3 regions of the Halobacillus sp. KGW1 genome follow, and region 3 is predicted to be linked to each of the others. Evidence: riboswitches for the same ligand, from Rfam matches in the RefSeq annotation. Region 3 holds a riboswitch; each other region holds the start of a gene.
What was found. Region 3 has a riboswitch for S-adenosylmethionine ahead of metK (methionine adenosyltransferase). Riboswitches for the same ligand answer to the same signal wherever they lie in the genome.
Positions count from the first base shown of each region.

Region 1: linked by a shared signal. The riboswitch ahead of AXG56_RS14115 (5-methyltetrahydropteroyltriglutamate--homocysteine S-methyltransferase) and the one ahead of metK (methionine adenosyltransferase) in region 3 are both predicted to bind S-adenosylmethionine.
Region 2: linked by a shared signal. The riboswitch ahead of mmuP (S-methylmethionine permease) and the one ahead of metK (methionine adenosyltransferase) in region 3 are both predicted to bind S-adenosylmethionine.

Region 1 covers NZ_LSOC01000003.1:1,035,587-1,041,414, forward strand. Annotated here, with positions in the region: gene AXG56_RS14110 (YibE/F family protein) at 1-693, shown strand, start outside; gene AXG56_RS14115 (5-methyltetrahydropteroyltriglutamate--homocysteine S-methyltransferase) at 791-1,897, opposite strand; SAM riboswitch class I at 1,981-2,084, opposite strand; gene AXG56_RS14120 (carbohydrate kinase) at 2,269-3,378, shown strand; gene AXG56_RS14125 (pseudouridine-5'-phosphate glycosidase) at 3,375-4,313, shown strand; gene AXG56_RS14130 (malate:quinone oxidoreductase) at 4,447-5,828, opposite strand, start outside.
Region 2 covers NZ_LSOC01000004.1:243,481-249,308, forward strand. Annotated here, with positions in the region: gene AXG56_RS16140 (GntR family transcriptional regulator) at 1-277, opposite strand, end outside; gene mmuM (homocysteine S-methyltransferase) at 464-1,414, opposite strand; gene mmuP (S-methylmethionine permease) at 1,380-2,786, opposite strand; SAM riboswitch class I at 2,876-2,985, opposite strand; gene AXG56_RS16155 (hypothetical protein) at 3,188-3,823, shown strand; gene AXG56_RS16160 (DUF4247 domain-containing protein) at 3,841-4,389, shown strand; gene AXG56_RS16165 (DUF350 domain-containing protein) at 4,413-4,835, shown strand; gene AXG56_RS16170 (polyamine aminopropyltransferase) at 4,858-5,828, shown strand, end outside.
Region 3 covers NZ_LSOC01000003.1:5,650-11,477, reverse strand. Annotated here, with positions in the region: gene AXG56_RS09015 (hypothetical protein) at 1-118, shown strand, start outside; gene ytkD (RNA deprotection pyrophosphohydrolase) at 316-783, shown strand; gene pckA (phosphoenolpyruvate carboxykinase (ATP)) at 831-2,420, opposite strand; SAM riboswitch class I at 2,738-2,852, shown strand; gene metK (methionine adenosyltransferase) at 3,067-4,263, shown strand; gene AXG56_RS08995 (gamma carbonic anhydrase family protein) at 4,301-4,819, opposite strand; gene AXG56_RS08990 (alpha/beta hydrolase) at 4,880-5,659, shown strand; gene AXG56_RS08985 (tetraprenyl-beta-curcumene synthase family protein) at 5,676-5,828, shown strand, end outside.

The DNA of each region.
Region 1 (5,828 bases), 1.0 Mb from region 3:
TTCGCATCGTTATTCTTCAACTTCGTCATTCTCATCGTCGCGCTGTTTTTCATGCTCGATCCGCACATCAATCCGATCATCGTGACCATCATCGCCTGTGCGGTCATCAGCTACGTCAACCTGATTTACGTGAACGACTGGAATTTGAAGACGGGCACCGCGTTTCTCGCTACGATGGTCACGATCGCCATTTTGCTCGTCGGCATCCACTTGATTACAGATATGTCGATGATCCAAGGGTTCAGTGAAGAAGATTCCGACAGCCTCGCGCCCTACTCGTTATACATCGGGCTCGATTTCGTGAAAATCGCCGCCTCCGTCATCATCATCGGGACAATCGGCGCCATCACGGAAGTGGCGATTTCCATCACGTCATCGATGAGTGAGGTGCAGCACCACCATCCGGAGATCTCAAGGAAGGACTTGTTCGTCTCCGGCATGAACGTCGGCCGCGACATCCTCGGGACGGATACGAACACGCTGTTCTTCGCCTTCTTCGGCGGCTACCTTGCCCTGCTTATCTGGTTCAAGGATTTGGACTATTCGCTGGGCGAAATCGTCAATTCCAAAGTGTTCAGTGAAGAGATGATCGCGATCTTTTGTGCCGGCATCGGCATTGCGCTCATCATTCCGGTCGCAGCGGCCATCCATTCCTTTTTCGCGGTGCGGAAGAAAGCGATGGCTGCTGAATAATACCCCTTAGCAGAGGACGGGGCGTCCCCATTTACCGGACCCCGCTCTCCACACAAAAAGCGTCCGGCTCGTAAGCCGGGCGCTTTTTCTATACTATCTATCTCCAAACTTCCCCTGCAATTTCAAGCACGTGGCGGATCTTCGCCCACTGCTCTTCTTCTGAAATCACATTCCCCTCTTCCGTCGATGCGAACCCGCACTGCGGGCTGAGACAGAGCTGGGACATCGGCACATAGTCGGATGCCTCTAAGATCCGGGCTTTGATCCGGTCCGGGTCTTCCAGTTCGCCGGTCTTCGATGTAATCAGGCCGAGGACGACCGACAGATCCGGGCGGTTGACGTGACGGAGCGGTTCGAAGCCGCCGGAGCGTTCATCATCGAATTCCAGGAACAGGCCGTCGACGTCCAAACCGTCGAAGATCGTCTCCGACAGCGCTTCATAGCTCCCTGTCGTCATGAAGGTCGAACGGAAGTTTCCGCGGCAGATGTGCATCGTGATCAACAGGTCTTCCGGACGCTCTGCGATCGATTCGTTGATCGAACGGGCACACAGGGTAGCGGCACGTTCCGGATCGCGGCCTTCCGCAGCAATCGCTTCTCTGCCTTTTTCCGAGAAAAAACTCGCCCAGGCGGTATCATCGAGCTGCAGGTAGCGGCACCCTTCTTCGTAAATCCGCTGGATGAATCCTTGGTACGCATCCACCAAATCCGCGAGCAGCGCTTCATCCGTCGGGTAGATCTCCCTGTCGATGTCGGCACGGAACAGGAGCATGTTGGGGCTCGGAATCGTCAGCTTTGCGACGGAATCGCCGGCGATCTCTTTCAGGAAACGGAAGTCCCTGATGGCCGGATGATCCGTGAACCCGACCTTTCCAGTCACTTTGACACCGCGCGCCTTCGTCTCCACCCCGTCGAACGGAAGTCCCTTCTCCTTGTCGTAGCCTTCCACTCCATCGAGTCCTTCAAGGAAATCGAAGTGCCACCAGCTGCGACGGAAATCCCCGTCTGTCACGGCAGGAAGTCCTGCCTCTTTCTGTTTCGCGACAAGCTTCGTTATCTCTTCGTCTTCGATCCGGCGCAGCTCTTCTTGGGAAATCGTCCCCTCCGCTTTCTGCCGGCGCGCTTCCTTCAAACGCTCAGGTCTCAGGAAGCTCCCGACATGATCGCCTTTGAATGGAGCTCGTTTGATGGTTGAATTCGTCATCTCTATCATCCTTCTTCCGTTGAAATTAAAAAAATCCACACTTCTCACCAAAAGAAGAGCGGATTACCTGCGTATCTAACCTCTTCTCATCTGCAAGCACGTACGCTTCTGGAATTAGCACAGTACCCGTCAGGAGTCTGCTGCTAAGGCTTCAAAGGGCCAGTCCCTCCACCTTTCTCGATAAGAACGTTTATCTATGAAGTTGTTAGCCCCACTATACAGCAATTCCCAAACGATTGGCAACCTGTTGTCGGAAAATTTTGTCGATAAGTCGGACGTACGACCTGTCTCTATTTTATTGCTAGCTTTTTCCAATTCAGCTACTTTAGACATATGTTCCATGAATCAAACATTTGTCCGGAGGGCTGTCTATGTTACCAAACAAACTGACCGACCGCGAACGTCAGGTGTATGAACAGATTGCAAATAACCCGTATATTTCCCAACACGACCTCTCCCAAATCCTCGCCCTGTCCCGGTCCACCGTCGCCAACGTCATCTCCCAGCTTGTACAGAAAAATATTCTGCTCGGCCGCGCCTATGTCCTGAATCATTCCCGTCCTGTCCTCTGCATCGGTGCCGCCAACGTCGACCGCAAGTATCACTGCCTGGAGCGCTTCGACTATAAGACATCGAATCCGGTGCGATCGACCGCAAGCGCCGGCGGCGTCGCCAGGAACATCGCGGAAAACCTCGGTCGTCTCGGAAACCGGCCGACACTCATCACTGCTGCCGGCAGAGATGCCGACTGGGAGATCATCGCCCGCGCCTCTGCCGAGTATATCATAATGGACGGCGTCCTCCATCTGCCGGACCGGAACACAGGCACGTACACCGCTGTCCTCGACGAGCACGGAGAAATGACGATGGCCTTCGCCGATATGGCTATTTACGACGCTGTTCTTCCGGAGGAGATCCGTCGTCACGAGAAGAAATGGAAGCAGGCCGAATGCGTCATCGCCGATTTGAACTGCCCGCAGGAGACGCTCGCCTTCCTGCTTAAGGAAGCAGCCGCCGACCACACGCCGGTCGCCTTCATCACCGTCTCGATACCGAAAATGAAGCGGCTGCCCTCGGATATCAGCGGCCTGACGTGGCTGATGACGAACGTCGAAGAAAGCGCCGCACACTTCGACATTCCCATTCAAAACGAAGCCCAGTGGAAAGGCGCCGTTGAACACTGGCTCGCCTGCGGTGTCCGCTATGTCACGGTGACATGGGGCAAGCGGGGTGTCATGGTCGGGGAAAGCGGTGGCAGCATCCGCCACTATCCCGCCCCTGCCCTCGACACGACCGTAGACGTCACGGGCGCCGGAGATGCATTCTCCGCTGCAGTGCTGCACGCCTGGCTCGACGGCAGTCCACTGTCCGAAGCCGTCCATGCCGGACTGAAGAGCGCCGCCCTCTGCGTCCAGACGACAGCAACCGTCCATACCGATTTGACGACCCATCTATTAAAAAAACAGGAGGAGTTCCTATGAATCTCAATCCCTATCTCTCCCTATCACAAGAAGTGAACGAAGCTTTGGATAAAGGAAAGCCTGTCGTCGCCCTCGAATCCACCATCATCTCCCACGGTATGCCGTATCCTGAAAACATCGAAACGGCGAAGGAAGTCGAGCAGATCATCAGGGATAACGGAGCCGTCCCGGCGACGATCGCCATCCTTGACGGCCGGATCAAAATCGGGCTGACAGCGGAAGAATTGACAGCGCTCGCCTCAAGGGATGATATCACCAAAGCTTCCCGTAAAGACCTCCCGTATCTGCTTGCGACCGGCCGCTCCGGTGCGACGACGGTAGCCGCAACGATGATTTGTGCCGACCTCGCCGGCATCCGCCTGTTCGTGACCGGCGGCATCGGCGGCGTCCACCGCGGGGCCGAAACGACGATGGACATATCGGCAGACCTGGAGGAGCTCGCCAGGACGAACGTCGCAGTCATCTGTGCCGGTGCGAAATCGATCCTCGACCTCGGCCTGACCCTCGAGTATCTGGAAACGAAAGGAGTACCGGTGATGGGGTATCAAACCGACTCCCTTCCTGCCTTCTTCACGCGCACATCCGACTTTGCCGTCCATTTCCGCGTCGATGACGCAGAGGAAATCGGGCGCATCCTTCATACGAAGTGGGAGCTCGGTCTTCAAGGAGGAGCCGTCATCGCCAACCCGATCCCTTCCGGTCACGCCCTTGATGCGTCCTACATGACGGGCGTCATCGAAGCGGCGCTCGTTGAAGCGAAGCAGCAGAGCATCACAGGCAAGGACGTCACACCGTTCCTGCTGGATCACGTCAACCGCGCCACCGAAGGCAGAAGCCTCGCCGCTAACATCGAACTCATCAAAGCGAATGCCGGACTCGGAGCCGCTGCAGCCGTCGCTTTTTATGAACAAAAGAAAAAAGCCTATCAGCGATAGGCTTGTCCAGGAAGAAGCATCTTTTTCCATCCGCCGGCGGGAAAAGGGGGGACCTTTCCCCTTCTCCGACCCGATCGGCGACTGCTTTTGGAAAACGATATGCTTCTTATTTTTTTCTTCTTTCTATACACCCCTAACTAAAGATCAGTTCCTTTTTTGCCAGACCAAGCGCCTCATCTGTCGTACGGTGGATATCCTGGATCATCCGCGGGTGATCGACGAGCGATACGCCGTAGGATGGAATCATCTTGGCGAGCTTCGGCTTCCATTGATCGATATGGTCAGGGAAGCAGCGGTTCAGCACATCGATCATGACGTGCACGGCTGTCGACGCCCCCGGGGATGCCCCGAGCAAAGCCGCAATCGAACCGTCCGCACTGTTCACGACTTCCGTCCCGAACTGGAGCGTTCCTTTGCCGCCTTCCTTCGTATCCTTGATTACCTGGACACGCTGGCCGGCAACGACGAGGTCCCAATCGGAGCTCTTCGCATTCGGGATGAACTCCCGTAAAGCATCCATCCGCTGCTCCTTCGACAGGAGTACCTGCTGAATCAAATACTTCGTCAGCGCCATTTCCTTCATTCCCGCTGCAAGCATCGTCAAAATGTTGCCCGGTTTGATCGATGTGAACAAATCCATCAACGAACCTGTCTTCAGGAACTTCGGCGAGAACCCTGCGAACGGACCGAACAACAGCGTCTTCTGATCGCCGATATAGCGGGTATCCAAGTGCGGCACCGACATCGGCGGTGCACCTACAGGAGCTTTGCCGTACACCTTCGCTTCATGCTGTTCGACAATCTCCGGATTCTTGCAGACAAGGAACTGCCCCCCGACAGGGAAACCGCCGATTCCTTTGCCTTCCGGAATGCCGGACTTCTGCAGAAGATGGAGGCTTCCACCACCCGCACCGAGGAATACGAAATCCGCCTTCCGGGTTTCCAGCTTATCGTTCTTATCATCGTACATCTTCAATTCCCAGCGGCCGTCGTTCGTCCGATATAAATCCTTGACGTGGTGATGATGCTGCACTTCCACCCCTTTGGCCTCCAGATTCTGAAACAGCTTCCTTGTCAAGGAACCGAAGTTGACGTCGGTACCGCTATCCATCTTCGTCGCCGCGACCGGTCCGTGAGTATGGCGGTCGTTCATGATGAGCGGAATCCACTCTTTCAGCTGCTCTGGATCTTCCGAATACTCCATCCCTTTAAAAAGAGGATTTTGTGACATCGCATCATAGCGCTTCTTCAGGAAGTCGACATTCTCTCCTCCGAAGACGAGACTCATGTGGGGCAGTGGCCGGATGAACTGTTCCGGGTCCTTCAACTGGCCGGTCTTCACCAAATGAGACCAGAACTGTTTGGACACCTGAAACTGTTCATTGATCGAGACAGCCTTCGTCATATCGATCGAACCATCCGCCTTTTCCTTCGTGTAATTCAACTCACACAAAGCCGCATGGCCAGTCCCTGCATTATTCCATTCATTCGAGCTTTCTTCTCCGGGCGTTCCGA
Region 2 (5,828 bases), on a different contig from region 3:
CCGCAAGTCTCGCTGCATAAGTTTCTAAAACAATTCTCAGTTCAAAAACGTCCCGAAGCTCTTTGTTGGACGGTTTGTAAACAATCGCCCCCTTATTGGGAACCAGTTCTATCAATTTCTCACTTTCCAATCGCTTGAAAGCAGCTCTTATCGGAGTTCTGCTCATATTTAACTCTTTACTTACCCAATCTTCCGTAATTCGCTGTCCCGGAACAAGCCGTTTCAGCATAATGGCACGTTTCACCTTTTCATATGCTCTCTCTTCACTACTACTCATTTTGCATCCCACCATTGTATTCGAAGATTGTATACAATTTACTTCTAACAACATGTTATCTTAAAATTCACAAAGTTTCCACATAATTTTCTGAATTTAGTGATTATTGCATAAAAATTCATCCGCTTGTCTAGTGCTTTTTACACATAAAAAAAGACCTTCCCAATCAGAAAGGCCTTTCTCTTTTTACCTATTCTGCCAGCGCCTTGCCAGCGATTGAATGTGATCAGGAGTCGTACGACAACAGCCTCCTATGATCGTTGCCCCGGCTTCCACCCACCGATCGGACTGCTCATCGAAACGCTGGCAGGAGCGTTCCCCGTACCAGTCATTCGTGTCGGGATCGTATGTTTCTCCCGAATTCGGGTATAAAATAATCGGCTTATCTGTAAGAGCCCGGATATGGCCGACTGCCTCTGTCGCATCAGGAATCGGAGCACAGTTCACTCCGACTGCTACCACCTGCTCCCTCCCTTCGATCACATCTATACAACGTCTCCATTCCGTTCCATCACTGATTTGGCTGCCATTCTTCAAGGAAAAGGAAAGCCACGCACTGGCGCCCGGATACTCGCCCAATAATTCCGTCAGTACTTTCGCCTCCTGGAGGGAAGGAATCGTTTCAAAGGCAAGCACGTCGGCACCCGCTTCGATGAGCGCTTCTATTCTGGGACGGTGAAATTCTTTCAGCCGCTCATCCGTGACACCATAGTTCCCGATATATTCTGAGCCGTCAGCAAGGTAGGCGCCATAAGGGCCAACCGAACCTGCAACGACAGGATAAGCTCTGTCATCCGCTTCCCTCCAGACATCCGAGCGTGCTTCCTGTGCCAGGCGAACGGTATCTTTAATTAATGTGCGCGCCTTATCTTCGTCGATCCCCCGCTGCTTAAACCCATCAATGGTTGCTTGATAACTAGCGGTGATGGCAATATCCGCACCATTACGGAAATAATCGGCATGAACCTTACGGATAGCATCCGGATTCTCAAGCAGCACACGGGCGGACCAAAGTGGATCATCAAGGTCGAAGCCGTATGTCTCCAATTCTGTCGCCAACGCCCCATCGAGAATAATCGTTTTCTTTGTTTCCAATAGTTGTTTAATAGGATTGCGCTTGTTGATTCTGTTCGACATGTTCTACTCTCCGTTTCTTCTTGGATTGTGACAGATAATACCCTGCATAACAAAGGATGATGAATGGAATTCCACAATACAGGGCGATCCGCTGTGTCGGATCAAAGGCGATTCCGATGCAGGCGGCAAGACAGAGCAGGAACGATGCGATCGGCACCAATGGATAAAGCGGCGCCCGGTATCCCAGGTCCTCCACCTTGTTCCCAGCTTTCACATAAGCCCGCCGGAAATTAAATTGAGCAAGACTGATGCTCATCCATACGATAACGACTGCAAGTCCTGAAATCGATACCAGCACGATATAGACGGTATCGGGCGCAATGATGCTGGACAACAGAGCCAGTCCCCCACCAAGCATGCTGAATAAGATGGCGTTCAGCGGAATGCCTTTCTTCGTCATTTTCGCGAATTTCGGAGAGATCGTCTTCCGATCCGCGAGAGACCACAGCATACGGGAGGAGGCATATAACCCTGAATTCGCTGCAGACAAAATAGCCGTGATGATGACAAAGTTCATGATATCTGCGGCAAATGGAACACCGACTCTTTCCAAAACGGCAACGAAAGGACTCTCAATGACTCCGGCTTCCGAACTCGGAAGCAGCGCGGAAAGCACAATAATTGTTCCTACAAAGAAAAGAATGAGCCGTACGAGCGTCGTCCGGATGGCTTTCGGGATTGTTTTCGCGGGATCGACCGTTTCTCCCGCCGCAATACCGATCAACTCTGTACCGGAGAATGCGAAGTTGACCGCCAGCATCGTCATTAAGATGGCGAAAGCCCCATTCGGAAACAAACCGGCTTCTGTGAAATTAGAAAAGAACGGAGCTGGTTCAGAATCTGCAAGCGGCACAATACCGAAAATTCCAGCCAGACCAAGTAGAATAAATAGAAAAATGGCGATGACTTTGACAGAAGAAAACCAAAACTCTGATTCTGCAAAAAACTTCACGGTGAATGCATTCAATCCGAAGATCAAAATCGCGAATAAAGCGCTCCATATCCATACACTTATATCCGGGAACCACCGCTGCATCATCAGTCCGGCAGCTGTGAATTCCGATCCCAGCGCCACTGTCCAGGTGAGCCAGTAAAGCCAGGCAACCGTAAACCCCGTTCCCGGACCGATATACTTCGCGGCATAACTGTGAAACGCACCAGTCTCAGGCATATGTACAGACAACTCACCAAGACAGAGCATCACTAAGTAAACGACCAACGCACCAATCAAATAGGCAAGCACCGTCCCAAATGGTCCTGCCTGCTGGATGGTGTATCCGGAACTGAGGAACAGCCCGGTTCCGATGACTCCACCGAGTGACAGCATCACAAGGTGGCGTGTTTTCATTTCTCTTTTGAAGTTCTGTTCCATTTTCTCTTCCCCTCCACTTTCTCTTCATCTAAAAATACATAAAAAAACGCACCCTGGAGCGGGTGCGTTTACCGACAAATAAAAGGAAGCTCCTATCTATCAGGGTTATTCAACACCCGCTGGAATTAGCACAGTGTCTGCATTCAGACCTGTTGCTGAGGCTTCAAAGGGCCAGTCCCTCCACCTCTCTGGATAAGAAATATGTATTTTTTAAATACTCTAACAACGCAAATAAAAAATGTCAACGCTGAATTTTATTCTTACGCTGCAACTTGAATGTTCCGAATATCCTCGAATTTTGTTGTTTCTAGATTCATAGGAACGTATAATGAGAGTGGTTAAAATGGATGAAATTGCCTTAACACTCACGTTCCGTTCCCTTTCTGAGGAGGTGATAGACAATGAAAACCTTCATAAAAATACTAAAAATATCAGGAATCGTCATCGGCTCCATATTCGCACTGCTCGTGCTCATTGGTATGTTCATGCCGGGAGAAATTGATGTCTATGGAGAAGGAGATTCAGAGAAACCCGACAACCTGACTGTATCAATGGATACCTACATCACAGATGAAGACTATGAGCCTACTGAAGTTGCTTTTCTCACTCATACGATAGCTGCGTTAAACGAGATCGACAATCAAAATTGGGGTGCTTTGGATGCCTATTTTTTGTATGAACGGGTTTATGAAACCGCTCTTCGTGACGTTTATATGAACAAAGAAGTCGATCCGGAGCACATCACAGATGTCCATTACACCGTACGGAACAAGCAATTTCAATCTTATTTGGATGAACAGCCGGTGAGCCCGCTCAGCACCGAAACCGATCACGGGGTGGAATGGGCGACCTTCCAATATGATGTGTGGGTAACCTTCTCCTTCGAATTGGAACGGGTCATCACGGATGATGAAGACCGGACATATACCGATCGCTTCGAGGTGCAGGGAGACTACCCTCCACATTGGCAGTCCAGTATGAAGGAAACACACTGGCGCTTGAATTCCTTAATGCTACGCCCTCTAGAAAATGAATAAAACAGGAGATGAAGAGTATGAAACTCAAATCCATCCCGGTTATTCTGCTCGGCCTGCTGTGTTTGACGGCATGCTCCAACGTAGTGGATGCAGTCGGGGATCAATACCCAATGGAGGATATCGTATACGATGATGTGGGCAACAAATCGGAAATCTTCCGCGCTTATGATCAGAAGCCGGAGAAAGTGGCAGCCGGCATCACCGACTCTGAAGAGGCCGTACATAAAGCCTCCAAAGACGGTCGTGATTTAATGCTCTACGACGATTACCTCGTGCAGGTCTATCAGGACACCCAGAAAGAAGAAGATACCATCATCGAAGTATCGGATAAAGAATTCGTCCGGAACAATTATGATAGTGATTTCTTTTCGGACTACGGCATAGAAGAGGAAGCAGAAGAGGTTTATGCTATGGACCTCGATAACCGCGGCGGCTTCTTTTATACAGGGTATATCGGCGGCAGCGGTGGAAGTTATGTGAAAAATGCCGGGAGCAGTCCATCCGTACGCCAGTCATCCAGCACATCCTCCGGTGTCCGCGGCGGCGGCCCCGGAGCAGGAAAATAACAAAAGAACAGGAGCGAAAAACCATGTTTGAATTCGATATTTCGGAAGTACTGAATGTTTATGACCTTCTATTGACCTTGCTGTATTGGATCGTCATGCTTGTCCTGGCAGGAATTTGTATGGCCATCTTTGAAAAATTCACCCCTTATAACGATAAAGAAGAGCTGCTGAAGGGCAACGTCGCTGTCGCTTCTCAGTTCGCCGGGAAGTTGATCGGTCTAGGTATCATTACAGAATCTTCTATTGCCCACAATTTAAGTATTTGGAGCGCCTCTATCTGGATCTTCATCGGCTTTCTGTTGATGATTGCCGGCTACTATTTGTTCGAGTGGATCACTCCGTTCAAAGCGGAAGAGGAAATAAAGAAAAACAACATCGCTGTCGGCCTTGTAGCGGCATCTGTCAGTATCTTCATCGGTTTTGCCGTAGCAGGAAGCATTACATAAGAAGAATAAAGGAGGACCAACCGTGAACGCACAAAAGTATCTTTATCTGTCATCAGGAATCGTTTCAATCTGCGGAATCGTCTTCCAAGTTCTTTATGGTGCTGCAGGCAGCTACTTATTCGGGGACAGCGTTCTTTATTACTGTATAACCATCGGGCTGTTCATGATGGCCATGGGAATCGGAGCAGCCCTGAGTGAAAAACTGAAGAACTGGCTCGTCACCCGCTTCGTTCAGGCAGAGTACTTGATCGCTCTCGTCGGGGGCTTTTCCGTCTTTGGATTGTTTTTTTTCACTGCTTACTTCGATGACGGCGTTGCCCAGATCTACTTGTACACCGTCATATCTTTGACCGGGTTTCTGACAGGTCTGGAGCTCCCGATCCTGATACGAAGGGTTCAGGAAATCCGTGAAGATATAAGTAAAAGCACAGCGAGGGTGCTGTTTTTTGATTATGCCGGCAGTCTGATCGGGTCCGTAGGATTCGCTCTCGTCCTGCGTCCTCTGCTCGGTCTGATCAATACTGCCTTTTTCATTGCCATGATCAATGCGATTGTCGCTCTGTTCATCACATTAAGGTTCCGAAAAGAGATGTCCAGGCCCAAAGTCCACCAAGCGGCCGGCTTCCTCATTCTCCTTCTGCTTGTCGCGGGATTCTTATTTGGAGAGAAGTATGCCAGTGTCTTTGAGCAGAAATCTTACGCAGACCCGATCGTTTACACAGAAGAAACAAAGTATCAGAAGATCATTTTGACCAAGGAACCGGGAGATGTACGGCTGTTCTTGAACGGACAGCTGCAGTTCGCAGAAAGTGACGAGTTCCGTTACCACGAAGCGCTCGTCCACATTCCGATGGCGCTTGCCGATCAAACGCGCTCGGTTCTGATTCTCGGTGGAGGCGATGGTCTTGCTGTCCGGGAAGTATTGAAGCATGAAGACGTGGAACAGATTACCCTGGTCGACCTCGACCCTGCCATGACGGACCTTGCCAACAC
Region 3 (5,828 bases):
AGATGAGGATAATGATGAGACGGATGTGGACATGAAGAAGGCTTTCCAGCGCATTCATGAACTAGGTGATGATCAAACGAAAGATCACATCGTCCAGATGGGCGTGTTGGATCTTTGATGGAAAAAGCCCCTCCGTTAGACTGGAGCGGCTTTTTTTGTATGAAATCCTTTGTTTAGAGGAGTATTTCAAAAGGAATAATACAAATAGCAGCAGAGTATCGAAACGCACCGGTTTGTATTTATACATCCTTATGGTACGATTTATACAGGTACCATCAAGAACGTATAACTAGGATTAAAGGCAGTGGAGCAAACATGAAAACATTTTATGATTTTTACCAGAACCCTGTTCGACTATCATTTGAGGATCATCCGTTCTCTGCAACTCCGAAGCATGTTTGGGTCATTTGCCGTTATAAGGACCAATGGCTTTTGACGAGACATAAGGATCGAGGGTTCGAATTTCCCGGAGGAAAAGTCGAAGAGGGCGAAACAGCAGATCAGGCAGCTGTGCGGGAAGTTCAGGAAGAGACAGGTGCGAGAATTAAAGAGTTGACGTATATCGGTCAATACCATGTGGATGGTAAAGGTGGCACGGTTATAAAGAACGTATATTATGCCGTCATATCTGAACTGGCCGATCAGGAACACTATTTTGAAACACACGGCCCTGTCTTATTCCGACATCTCCCAAAGAACATGAGAGTGAATGAGCGCTTCAGCTTTATGATGAAGGATGAAGTCCTTCCGGAATGCATGAAACGTATTCAGCGTCATATCTGAAGAATAAATATCCCCCACGTGACCACGTGGGGGATATTTTATGATGTTCAGCTATGATAGGAAGGTCCTGCTTTCCTGATTGCTTCGCTCGCATAAGTGAATTTCTCAAAGTTCTTATGGAACTTTTCGGCAAGCGCTTTAGCGCTCAGGTCGTAGGCCTCTTTATCTGTCCATGTCTTACGAGGTGACAATACCTCATCAGGGACACCAGGGCAGTGGGTGGGAACGTGTAAACCGAAGAAAGGATCTTTATACGTCTCCGCTGAGCTTAATTCTCCTTCCAACGCAGCGTGAATCATAGCTCTTGTGTAGCTTAACTTGATCCGCTGTCCTTCCCCGTAAGACCCTCCGGACCATCCTGTATTCACTAGATAGACGTCGGTCTGGAATTGATCAATTTTCTCGCCAAGCATTTCTGCATACTTGGATGGAGTCAAGGGAAGGAATGGAGAGCCGAAGCAGGCGGAGAATGTCGCCTGCGGTTCTGTAATTCCCCTTTCTGTACCTGCGAGTTTGCTGGTATATCCGCTCAGGAAGTGGTACATTGCCTGTTCCTTCGTCAACTTACTGATCGGAGGGAGAACGCCTGTAGCATCAGCGGTCAAGAAAATGATCGCATTTGGATGACCAGCTACACTGGGCTGTACAGTGTTGGATATATGTTCAAGCGGATAAGCCGCACGAGTGTTTTCTGTCAAACTTGTGTCGTCATAATCCGGTTCATGTGAGTCTGCGCTTAGTATGACATTCTCCAGAACCGATCCAAAATGAATCGCATCGTAAATTTGTGGTTCCTTTTCTTTAGAAAGGTTGATACACTTGGCGTAGCAACCGCCTTCAATATTGAAGACGCCGTAGTTCGACCACGCATGCTCGTCATCCCCGATCAAACGGCGGGAAGGATCTGCAGAAAGGGTGGTCTTGCCCGTTCCGGATAACCCGAAGAAAAGAGCGACATCGCCTTCTTTACCAACGTTCGCTGAACAGTGCATCGGCAGGATGTTTTTCTCCGGAAGAATATAGTTCATGACGGAGAAAATCGATTTTTTGATTTCCCCGGCATACTCGGTTCCGCCAATTAAGACGATACGGTGTTTAAAGGAAATCATGATGAACGCTTCTGAATTTGTCCCGTCCACTTCAGGATCAGCCTTGAAGGTCGGAGCGGATATAACCGTGAATTCCGCTTCATGATCTGCCACCTCTTCCGTATTTGGACGAATGAACATCTGTTTAGCGAAAAGATTGTGCCACGCAAACTCTGTCACGACCTGGATGGGAAGACGATACCGTGTTTCTGCGCCGGCAAACCCTTTGAAAACAAAGAGTTCTTCCCGCTTCTTTAAATACGTAAGAACTTTGTGGTAAAGCTGAACGAAAGTACTCTCGTCAATCGGCGTATTGATCGTACCCCAATCCACTTTTTGTTCGGACGTGTCGTCTTTGACGATGAATTTGTCTTTTGGTGATCTGCCGGTGTAAGTACCAGTAGTCGCTTGAATTGCACCTTTTTCTGTTAATGTGCCTTCGTTGCGAGAGAGGATCTTCTCCACCAAGTGCGGAACGGAAAGTTGGTGATGGACATTTTCTTGAGCTAGTAATAGGTTAAGTTCAGACATTTGGTTAATGGTACTCATATAAGTCGACCCGCCTTTGTCAAATAATTTAATCATCCTTAAGATGGAATTAGTATAACACATTCATTTTTATAGTCCATACTATTTGGTGAAATTGTTTCCAATATTTTGTGAACAAATATTGGCTTCCTGTTAAAATCCGGATGGTTTATTTCTATCCTATGTTTTTTCCGGTGTGAACGTTTATAAATGGAAAGAAAAGGTGGCGGGTCCTTGGTTTTGTAAGGATCCGTAAAAACCGTACCTGGTCGGGGAGACGGGTGGAATCTGATTGACATGTTACATGGTTTTCGATACGATAACGAAGAACGGAAACTCTCTTATCCAGAGTTGGTGGAGGGACAGGCCCTTTGAAACCCAGCAACCGTCATGAGAATGGCATGGTGCTAACCTGAAGCAGGAAGGAACGAATTCCTTCTTGGACGATAAGAGCGAAAGGAAGCAGCCCCTTTCCTCGACATTAGGAAGGGTTTTTTCTTTTTATGGAGAAATATCCGAGCCGGAGGTCATCCGGTATAGATTCCTATATAAAGCTCTAATGGTTGTGGATGAAGCATGAACGAAGGAAACGGTTTTTCGTTTCTGCACATACTGGTAAAGAGTTCCGTCTAATACTTTGTACTTACAGAAGGAGGAGTTTTTCAGAATGCCTGCCAATCGCCGGTTATTCACATCAGAGTCAGTTACAGAAGGTCACCCCGATAAAATATGTGACCAGATTTCTGATGCCATTTTAGACGAAATTTTAAAAAATGACCCGAATGCTCGGGTTGCATGTGAGACAACAGTGACCACGGGACTTGTGCTCGTCTCAGGAGAGATCAGTACAAATACTTATGTAGACATCCCATCCATCGTTCGTCAAACAATTAAAGATATTGGATATACTCGAGCCAAATACGGCTTCGATGCGGATACGTGTGCCGTTCTGACTGCCATCGATGAGCAGTCCCCTGATATTGCAGGCGGAGTGGATGAAGCATTGGAATCCCGCGAGGGCAAGATGAGCGACGATGAGATTGAAGCGATCGGAGCTGGAGATCAGGGCTTAATGTTCGGTTTTGCTAATAATGAAACGAAAGAACTAATGCCTCTTCCTATTTCACTGGCACATAAACTGTCCAAGCGTCTTTCGGATGTCCGTAAAGACGGCACGCTGGATTACCTGCGCCCGGACGGGAAGACACAAGTGACCATCGAGTACGATGAGCTGGATAAACCTGTCCGCGTAGATACCATTGTCATTTCTACACAGCACGCGGAAGAAATTACATTGGAGCAGATTAAGAAAGATCTGCGCGACCATGTGATCGGTCCTGTTGTACCGGCGGAGCTCATTGATGAGCAGACGAAATACTTCATCAATCCGACAGGTCGTTTCGTTATCGGCGGTCCTCAAGGGGATGCCGGCTTGACGGGAAGAAAAATCATTGTGGATACGTATGGCGGATATGCCCGTCACGGCGGAGGTGCTTTCAGCGGGAAAGACGCGACGAAAGTGGACCGCTCTGCTGCTTATGCAGCCCGCTATGTTGCGAAGAACATCGTAGCTGCCGGACTTGCAGACGCTGTGGAAGTGCAGCTTGCGTATGCAATAGGTGTAGCGCAGCCGGTTTCCATTGCCATCAACTCGAATGGTACTGGCAAAGTATCGGAAGAGAAGCTGGTAGAAGCTGTGCGTGATCTGTTCGATCTGCGCCCTGCCGGTATTATCAAGATGCTGGATCTGCGTCGACCTATCTACCGTGATACGGCTGCTTATGGTCATTTCGGCCGCACGGATATTGAGTTCCCTTGGGAGCGTACGGACAAAGCAGAACAATTAAAATCTCGTTTTAATTAAGGACAAAAAAAGTACCCGCAAGGGTACTTTTTTGTTTTTAATCTTTTTCTTGCTGCTGTTTATAATAGTTTCCTTTCTCTATGTAAGTGGTTCTTATCCTTTCCAACTCTTGATAGTCATGCTCGTTCAGTTCCCGAACTACTTTCGCGGGCCGGCCGAAAGCGAGCGTCCTTGGAGGGATAACTTTTCCCGGCGGGACGAGGCTCCCAGCGCCGATGAAAGCTTCTTCTCCAATTATCGCTCCATCGAGTATGAGGGACCCCATACCAATCAGTGCGTTTTTCTTAATGTGTGCGGAATGCAGGGTCACTTGATGACCGACCGTCACGCCATCTTCAAGGATGAGTGGTTGACCCGGGCTTTGATGAAGCATACTGAGATCCTGTACATTTGTATTCCTGCCGATATGTACCGGAGCTACATCCCCGCGGATGACGGTTTTAAACCAGATGCTTGCTCCTTCATCGATAAAAACATCTCCTGTAATAACGGCATCATCAGCGATGTAAGCCGTCGGGTGTATAGACGGGCGCTTTCCTTTATATTCGCAAATCATAGTAAACCCCCTTATAATATTAGTTAAGGATAGTATAGCAGATGGAACGGGGGATAGACTGTGAATAAAAAGCAATCTCCAGCATCAGACGGCACCATCATTATCGTCCACGGAGCATTTGAACATGGTGGAAGATATGAGCGGTTGGCGGATCGGCTTCATAAAGATGGTTTCGATGTTATATACGGCGATCTGCCTGGCCAGGGGAATTCACCCGGAAGGAAAGGTCATATCCATTCCTTTGAGGAGTACATAAAGACAGTAGAGGGCTGGATCGGGGAAGCGGATCCCGATAAAAAAATATTTCTGCTCGGTCATAGTATGGGTGGTCTTGTAACGGTGCGGGTAATGGAACAGCTGCAACAGAAAATGGATGGTATCATCCTCTCGTCTCCTGCATTGGCTATTAAAGGCAGTGTAAGTGCGCCTGTGGAATGGTTGTCCTACCTATTGAATATCATAGCGCCCTCTTTACGTATGGATGCCAACCAAGACCCTTCATTGATTACAAGGGATACCGTGAAAGTCGAACAGTTTCGTAAAGATCCACTTGTCCTTAAGAAAGTCTCTGTGCGTTGGTACCGGGAGTTTCAACGTGCTTCCCGTCTGGCTTTCCGGGACGTCAACCAGTTTCCGGATGTACCTCTTCTTGTCTTGCAGGCGGGACGTGACGAACTGGTAGTGGCGGAAAAAACGGCAGAATGGTTTCATATAGTGGATGCTAAAGAAAAAACATACAAAGAATGGCCGGAATTATACCATGAACTATTCAATGAGCCGGAGTGGGAAGATGTGTACCTTTATACACTTTGGTTTTTACAACAGCAACTCAAGAAATAGACAGGGAGGGAAACATATGAAAGCAAATGTACCGAGTAACGCCCTGCATCTCATGTACCACGTGTACAAAAATATCTTTCCTTCCGTTCATAGAGAATTGAACGTTTGGATTGATCGGGCGCGTCAAATACCAGATCCGGAATTAAGGACACAGGCACTTGCCAGCATT